2 regions of the Bradyrhizobium sp. UFLA06-06 genome follow, and region 1 is predicted to be linked to the other one. Evidence: riboswitches for the same ligand, from Rfam matches in the RefSeq annotation. Region 1 holds a riboswitch; the other holds the start of a gene.

The links. Region 1 has a riboswitch for ZMP and ZTP ahead of IF803_RS05720 (serine hydroxymethyltransferase). Riboswitches for the same ligand answer to the same signal wherever they lie in the genome.
Region 2: linked by a shared signal. The riboswitch ahead of IF803_RS15180 (bifunctional 5,10-methylenetetrahydrofolate dehydrogenase/5,10-methenyltetrahydrofolate cyclohydrolase) and the one ahead of IF803_RS05720 (serine hydroxymethyltransferase) in region 1 are both predicted to bind ZMP and ZTP.

Annotation. Positions count from the first base shown of each region.
Region 1 covers NZ_JADFUD010000005.1:29,815-34,004, reverse strand. The annotation lists gene IF803_RS05730 (HAD family hydrolase) at 1-207, opposite strand, end outside; gene IF803_RS05725 (hypothetical protein) at 649-804, opposite strand; gene IF803_RS05720 (serine hydroxymethyltransferase) at 913-2,184, opposite strand; ZMP/ZTP riboswitch at 2,221-2,306, opposite strand; gene IF803_RS05715 (YybH family protein) at 2,438-2,884, opposite strand; gene IF803_RS05710 (winged helix-turn-helix transcriptional regulator) at 2,992-3,684, opposite strand; gene IF803_RS05705 (response regulator) at 3,898-4,190, opposite strand, start outside.
Region 2 covers NZ_JADFUD010000015.1:7,155-11,344, reverse strand. The annotation lists gene IF803_RS15200 (VOC family protein) at 1-65, opposite strand, end outside; gene IF803_RS15195 (hypothetical protein) at 327-965, shown strand; gene IF803_RS15190 (hypothetical protein) at 1,180-1,704, shown strand; gene IF803_RS15185 (hypothetical protein) at 1,825-2,235, opposite strand; ZMP/ZTP riboswitch at 2,453-2,532, shown strand; gene IF803_RS15180 (bifunctional 5,10-methylenetetrahydrofolate dehydrogenase/5,10-methenyltetrahydrofolate cyclohydrolase) at 2,548-3,411, shown strand; gene IF803_RS15175 (MaoC/PaaZ C-terminal domain-containing protein) at 3,541-3,993, shown strand.

The DNA of each region.
Region 1 (4,190 bases):
TTCGAAGAACGCCGCGTCGTCGATCCGGCCGATCTCGTGATGCTTGAAACTGTCGTCGACGACAAAGCGCGTGGCGAGCTCGGCGGGCGCGCAGCCGGCATGCTGCGCCCAGTGCGCCACCACCTTGTCAAAGTTGATGTCGAGCACGACGCGGCCGATATCGAACAGCAGCACGTCGACGGAGTTGGGAGAGAATTGCGAGGTCATTGCGTGAAACCGTGTACGAGAATTGCGGGCAGGCGGCAATGTCCTCGATTTCAGTGACGGGTGTACGTGGCGTTGCATTCATCGCGAGACTGTTCCCGCGCACACCACCGTCGTCCCGGCGAAGGCCGGGACCCATAACCACAGGGTTGGGTTGTTGAGAGGAGGCTGTGGCCCCAGCGTCGCGCAACAATTCCCATTCGTGGTAATGGGTCCCGGCCTTCGCCGGGACGACGCCGGATGTGTTGTCGCTTGTGCGTCAAACATCCGCATTCTCGCGACATGATTTGTCCGAGCTTTGCTCTTCGTTTCACCCTATATTTTTCTATATTTTTGCTGCGGGGCTAGCCACGTCGGGCAACTCAGTGGCACGCGCGCGCGAGCTTTCAGGGCAGCAAGCGGCTCGACGCCTGCCGGCGGCTTGGTGCCCGCCGGGCGTCGCGCTCACAGCCTGGACAGCGCCAGGCCGAGGTAACCGATCAGCGCACCGGTGCTGAGAATGATGACGACGAGCGCCTGCTCCGAGCGTGCTTGCAAGGTTTTCCGGGTCACGGCGTTGGACGCTCCGTCTTCGAGATCATGCGGTCCAACGAACAGCATCGATTTCCGTTCCGGTCTTTCCCGGGGAACCTTCACGACGTGCCCATGCAGGCCGCACGCCCGGACGAGCGACGCGACGAACGCGGAACAGGAACGCAGGTCGGCTGCCTATGAGGGCGGCGCGATCCCCGGAACGGGGAAAGCGCGGCACATCTCGACGCTGTTCGACCTCAGTCGTTTGACGACCGCTGCATCTCCCTTCGACCGGAGGGATTCCGCAATGAGTTCGGCGATGAGGCGCATTTCGGGCTCGCCCATGCCGCGCGTGGTCGCCGCCGGCGTCCCGAGGCGAATGCCGCTCGGCTTGAGCGGCGGACGCGGATCGTCGGGAATGATCTGCTTGTTTGCGGTGATCCCGACGGCGTCGAGGATGTTCTCGGCCGCGCCGCCGTCCAGGCCGACGCTGGCCACCGTATCCACGACCATCATGTGATTGTCGGTTCCGCCGGTGATCAACGTCATGCCGCGTTCCATCAACGCTTCGGCCAGGACCTTCGCGTTGCGCATGACCAGCCTTGCATAGGCCTGAAAATCGGACGTCGATGCCTTCTTCAGCGTGACCGCGGTTCCGGCCACAACGTTCATGTGCGGACCGCCCTGCAATCCCGGGAACACCGACGCGTCAATCTTGCCGGCGAACTCCCGGCGACAAAGAACGATGCCGCCACGCGGCCCGCGAAGCGTTTTGTGCGATGTCGTCGTCATCACGTCGAAACCCGCATCGAGCGGATTGCGCAAGGCGTTGCCGGCGATCAGGCCGCCGTAATGGCTGACGTCGGCCATGGTCAGTGCACCCACCTCATCGGCGATGCTCTTGAAGGACGCATAATCCAGATCGCGCGGATAGGAGCTGTAGCCGCACAGCACCAGCTTCGGACGGACGTGCCGGGCCATGGCGCGGAGCTCATCGAAATCGATGGCGCCGCCGTTTGACGGCTGCGTCTTGTAACGGGCGAAGTTGAAGAGCCGCCCCATGTGCGACACGGGCGCGCCGTGGGTGAGATGGCCGCCGTGTGACAGGTCCATCGCCAATATCGTATCGCCGGGCTGCAGCAGGCCGAGATACACGGCCTGGTTCATTGGCGACCCGGACAGAGGCTGAACGTTGGCATGTTCGGCGCGGAACAGCGCACACGCTCGCTGTCGGGCAAGGTTCTCTATCTGGTCCGTAAATTCCTGGCCGCCGTAATAGCGGCGTCCCGGATAGCCCTCGGAATACTTGTTGGTGAACACCGATCCAAGCAGCTCAAGAACCTCGGGATATGTGTAGTTCTCCGACGGAATCAGCTCGACGCCGTCTTGCTGGCGGCGCTCTTCGCCCTCGAGCGCAAGGGCAACTTCCGAATCGTTGAGGTGGAGTTCATTGCGGAATGACGGCATGGTCCGGGCTCCCTAAGACGCTGGATCATCAGCTGAACGGGTTGCCCAGGCGAACGGCGTTAGAACCCTTCGCGCTTCACCGTGGTCAATTCCACGTAAGCTCGCCAGTCGCGCGAGGGGCGAATGAGCCTGCAGCTCATCGCGAGCAGCAGGCTATTCAATCCTCGGCGGTCCCGCAAGGGTTCCATAGCAGGCAGGGTTCCATAGCTGGCGTCGCCGGGAGGCTGACTGCGTAGCAGTAGCACCCGCGAATCTATTCCTTGACGAAAATGTGGGACTTTATCTTCCACTGCCCGTCGGGTTGGCGTTCAAGCAGTCTCACGGTGCTGCCAGAAATTGGCGCCGCCTTCTCATTTACCACTAGCGTGGCCGTGAAATGCGAGGTGGTGTAGGCGTAGTTTCCCATGGACAACACATCGACCAGCTCAACCTTGTGCTCTCTGACGCTTCTTCCCCGCCCGGCAAAGAAACTACGGATTGCCAAAGGGCCGGTGAGCGGCTGCGCACCGGGCGGCATCAATCTGCCGTCAGCGGTATACAATGGAAGCAGGGCATCGAAGTCTGCGTTGTTGATGGCGGCATCCCACTTGGCAGCCACAGAGGAAAGTTCGTCGGCAAGTGGGTCTGCTGCTGCATGACCAACGCAAGCACAAGTGAAGATCAAAAGCAGGGCGTATGAAAGAAGAGAAGGGCGGCTCATCCTTGCCTCCTTTAGCTGAGATGCTCAGCGCATGAGCGCATTCGCAAACGCTACAGCTGGGGGAAGCAGGGTCACTAGTCCAAAAAGTGGACTGGGAGAGGTGTCTTTCAGCTAGCTAAGACTTGCCCTGCGGCCGCAGACGCCTCACTGGCATATTTGCTACGTGGAAACCAAGCCCGCATGCTGTTCACAAGATGCTTAGGACCGTCGATCTCGATTTTGCCGAGCTCACGCGCCCGTAGCAGCGGCATCTCGTCTACGAAAATCTGCACAAGCGTCAGCAGACTCGCATAGAGGCTGATATCGACCTTGAAGCCGGGGTCATCCCAGCAGAGATCGGCTTCCTCCTTCTTCACAACAAACCACCAGCGCTTCGGCCGAGCGTCCGCAATCTCAATGTACAGCACGAAGTCGCATGGAATGTGCCTTAGATCGAACGAACGGCGCATATTCCACATGAGCCGGCCCGCGTGGAGTTCGTTCGGTGTGAGCTGGCTGCGAGCCCATTTGTGGCCCCAATAGCCCATTGCATCGATAATTGGCCTGGCTTCCCTGGCCGCCTGGGTTGGATGGTACTCCCAATGCCCGTTGTCGCCTGGTTGGCGTGAGACTAGCCCGGCCTCTTCTAGAGTTTGCAGGCGCTTGGAGAGGAGGGTCGGCGACATCTGTGGAATGCCGCGGCGAAGCTGGTTGAAGTGGCGGGACCCCAGCAGCAGTTCGCGGAGCAAGAGCGGGGTCCACCGCTCCGTGAGAATTTCCGCAGCTTTGGCTACGGGGCAAAATGATCCATAGCCTTTCATGACGAGAACTTTAGCATCACGAGGGCCACCAAGGTAGTCCAGTCTCTGGACTATGGTCCCAGGCGCGCCAGTATCGAGGCTCTCCTGTTACGCCTGGTACGCGACTTTCTCGGGACTCGGCCATTCGACGATGCGGCTCGATGTTCGGTTTGCCCGGAGGCAAATGCGGCTCGATTTACCGGTACGCGGCCTCGCTGGCGCCGCCACGGAGGCTCAGCGTTCGCCGAGGTCGGTCTGCGTCAGGATACCCTGCCGCAACGCGAGGCGGACCAGCTCGATATCCGTGCCGACGCCGAGCTTGTCCTTGATCAGGGAATGCAGGTTCGCGACCGTCTTCGGGCTGAGGTGCAGCGCCTCGGCGATCTCCTCGGTGGTGTTCTCCGCGAGCAGCATCCGCAGCACCTCGAATTCCCGCGCGGTCAGGAGGTCGGCAGCCTTCCTCTCGCCGGCAAGGTGGCTGAGCGCGAGCTCGTGGTCGATATCCGGGCTGATCGCGATCTTGCCCG
Region 2 (4,190 bases), on a different contig from region 1:
CAGGTCGCGGTGGCCTCGGGATCGGGACTGCGCAGGTGGACGTGGTCCCAGGTGACGACAGGCATTGCGATCTCCTTGTTGTTCTCGCGCCGCTTCGGCGCGCGGCACTCGCTCTCGGGCGGCGCGAACTTAGCGAGCGGCCGGCCATGAGGCCATCCCTCCGTGCTGCCGGCCGCAAGATTGTCGTCCCGGAATGAAACCATTGCGGCCGTCAGCGATTGTCTTCGCGTGGCCGCTCGACCTGCGGCCGCCCCGGAAGCCGCGCGGTGCGGCTTCCTCTCTGTGTGGGGGCGGCCCGATCGGGCCGCCAGGGTGAGGGCACGACGATGCGGATCGGCTTGGCGTCGTTTCGGAGGTTGGCCGCCGGACGTCTCGGTGAGGGCGGCTTCTACGCCAGCCTGCTGCTGCCGCTGATTGCGCTCGCCGGGATCGCCGCCTGGTTCATGCTCCCCGAGCCGAGCGACGCCGGAGACCGGGATGTCTGGCCGGTGTCGTCCAGCATCGTCCGCACCGCGCAGAACGCCTCGACCGGCGCGCAACCCGCCCAAATCACAAATCAGGCCGCGCGGGACGCGCTGGCCGCACCGGCGGACGAGCCGACCACCGTCGGCGTGGCCACCGCCCCACAGGGCGCAGAGGAGGCCAGGTCGTCCGGGCCTGGCGCTGAAAGGTCTCCGCTGGACAAGCTGCGGATCGCCTCGCAATCGTGGCGGCGCGGCGGGCTGGGTTCGAAGGCGCTCGTCACCCTGACGCTGCGCAATGCCAATGATTTCGCCGTCAAGGATATCGAGATCGCCTGCGCCTTCATCCGCCGGGACGGTCGGCCGCTGACCGAGCGCAAGCGGCTGATCTCCGACACCATCGCCATGAAAAGCCGCAAGACCTACTCGCGGATGTTGGTCGGGTTCGTCAATGTTAACGCAAACAAGGCGAAATGTTCGGTCGTGACGGCGAGCCGCCTTTAATTCCCGGCATCCCGAAAAAGTGACCGCGAATTGACTTGCCGGGTGAACCGTAACGGCCGGACAGGAACTAACTAATAAACCAGCCGTTAGCGAACGACCCGGGAGCGCGGACCGCGTCCGGGTGATCATGCGCAGACGATGAGATCGCCCGCGCGATGACTAATGTCGTCGCGCCGAGATGAACCGCGCCCGCTGCGCGGGGGGAGCTACCAAAATGCCTGTGGCGCGTTATTTCCTGTTCGTTGGTGGAGTGCTGCTCGCGCTGCTCTTCGTCGTCAATTCCATCGTGCCGCAGGAGGCCGTGGTCGCCGGTCAGAACCAGGGCCTGTCGTCGCCGGGCGTCGACAAGACCATGGTGCGCATCAAGTCGACCCAGAAATTGCCCGAGCGGGTGGTCTACGACACCAATTTGCCGACCATTGTTCCGGCGCAGGTCAACGCGGTCGCCGCGGCCGTCCCGTCGGCTTCGGGTGACGCGTCGGCGCAAGCCCGTGTCCGCAATACGTTCGCCCAGTTCATTCCGCCGGAGAAGGCTGACGCGCAGAAGGTCGCGGCCGAGGCAAAGCCGGCCGAGCAGCCGGCGCAGGCCCAACCTCAGGTGCCGAAGAAGCGCAAGGTCGCGCGCTACCATGCCCATCCCCAGCAGCCGATGCGGCTGGCGCAGCCCGGCATGTATCAGCCCTACCGCGTCGCGCAGCAGCAGCGCATGGGCTTCTTCGGCGGGTTCGGCACCTGGTAAGAAAGGCCGCCCGCAGCCGGCAATCAATGCGCCGCCGCAAACACTTGCGGCGGCTTTTTCATGTCCGCGATCAGGCGGGTGGCCGGATCCGGGACGGCGTCCGAGCGCCGCTCGCTACCTTTAGCGCGGCAGGCGCGGAATCTTGTCCGCGAAGCCGTTGTAGCAGGTCAGCCGCTCGTCCTCTTCCTTCACGAAGCGGCAATCGTTGACGCCCTTGGCCGGGGTGGCCTTCGGCTTCGGCTGCGGCTTGAAGATCTCGTCGTAGCAGATCAGCCGTTCCTTGGTGGCGTCGTCGATGTCCTGACAGGCCTGAAGCTTCTGGGCGACCGATTGCGGCTTGCCGGGCGTGGCAGGCTTCTCGCCCTTCTTGGCGGCCGACTTCTTGCCGACCTGGACCAGCGGCTTGTCGCCGACCATCGGCTGCGAGGTCGCCGCCGCCGGCTTGTCTGCGTCGGCGGGGGCCGGCGTGGTTCCTTGGGCAAGCGCGGCAGCCGGGCAGAAGAGCGCCAGCGCGAGGATGATATGTCTCATGTCGAAAATGTCCGAAATGGCGTGATGACCGGAAGGATGGCGCCGGGGATCGGAAAAGCCCGGCAAGCGCCGAGACTTAACGCAAGTCTTGCCCGAATCCTACCCCCAGAGGCGATCCGCCCGGCACCGATCCACCGGCAAAAGTGAGGGCAATTCGTCGCCGTTCGACCCGCGGGAGAGCGTGAATTGCCTTTGCCTGGCGGGGCGGCTATGACGACGCCATCTGCGCGACTGGCGCTTGGATGGACCACCATCGGGGAGTGCAGAGACTGAACGCCGCGCGCCTGGGCACCGCTTCGAAACGGAGGTGCCATGACGGCGAACATTCTCGATGGGCATGCACATGCCCAAATTGTCATCGACAAGATTGCTGGCGAACTCGATCGGCTGCCCCGCGCGCCGGGGCTTGCGGTCGTGCTGGTCGGCTGTGACGCGGCGAGCCAGATCTATGTGCAGAGCAAGGTCAGGATGGCCGAACGGCTCGGCCTGCGCGGTGAGGTCGCACGCCTGCCGGATGATGCCAGCGATGCCGATCTGCTTGCCAGAGTAGAGGCGCTCAATGCGCGCGACGATATCGACGGCATCCTCGTGCAGCTGCCGTTGCCGGCGCATATCGACGCCTTGCGCGTGATGGCGGCGGTCGATCCCGCCAAGGACGTCGACGGCCTGCACGCCCTGAACGCCGGCCGGCTGTTTCACGGCGACGATGCGCTGGTGCCGTGCACGCCGCTCGGCTGTCTCCGGCTGATCAAATCGACCCTGCCAGACCTCACCGGCGCCCATGCCGTGGTGATCGGCAGCTCCAACATCGTCGGCAAGCCGATGGCCGCGCTGCTGCTGCAGGAGCACGCGACCGTGACGCAGACCCATATCCACACCCGCGGCATCAGCAGGATCTGCCGCGAGGCCGACATCCTGGTGAGCGCGGTGGGCAAGGCCGGCCTCGTGCGCGGCGACTGGATCAAGCCGCAGGCCATCGTCATCGACGTCGGCACCACGCGCGTCGAGAAGCCGGACGGCGGCTATACGGTGTGCGGCGACGTCTCGTTCGAGGAGGCGGTGCAGGTCGCCGGCGCGATCACGCCGGTGCCGCGTGGCGTCGGCCCGATGACAATCGCCTGCCTGATGGAGAACACGGTGAAGGCCGCAAAGGCGAGGGCGGCCCGGCTGCAATAGCGGGGGATGCCTGCGGCGATATGCGCGCGGCGGGTGTCGCTCGCGTATCGCGCGCGAAGTTCATGACGTCCGGGGTAATGGAAAGCCCGCACCATTGGTCTAGCATCGCGCGACAGATGGAGGCGGGCGATGCTGTATGCGGAAGATCTTACCGAGGGCCAGACGTTCAAGCTTGGCAGCTACACCATCGGTGAGGCCGAGATCCTGGAGTTCGCCGGGAAATATGATCCGGTGCCGATCCATACCGATCCCGTCGCGGCGGCAGTGGGCCCGTTCGGCGGCCTGATCGCAAGCGGCTTCAACACCATTGCGATCTATCAGCGGCTCGTCGTGGAGGCGATCTGGACCAAGGTGGCGGGGATCGTCGGGCGGAGCTTCGAGATTCGCCTGCCGAGCCCGGTTCGGCCCGGTGCCACGCTCACTGGCCAATCCCGGATCCAGAAGATCACCATCAGGCCGGAGCGGCGCGACGCCGTCGTGATCTTCAAGACGGAGCTGGTCAACGACGAGCAGCGCCCCGTTCTTGTCCTCGTGCTCGACGCGCTGATCCACATGCGGCCGGCGGAGCAGGGGCGGGCGTAGCTCGGCTGACGGGCATGCCGAACTCATCCGCCTCGGACGGCGGCCAACGCCGCTAGGTGTTTCCCGCACGCGACTTGTCGTCGCGCAATGTTGCGGCAAATATGACAGGCCGGCGGCAGAACAGCAGCGTATCAATGACGTCGTCATCGACGAGCCATGCTGCCCGGTATTTACTTCGTCGATGCGCCGAAGGCATT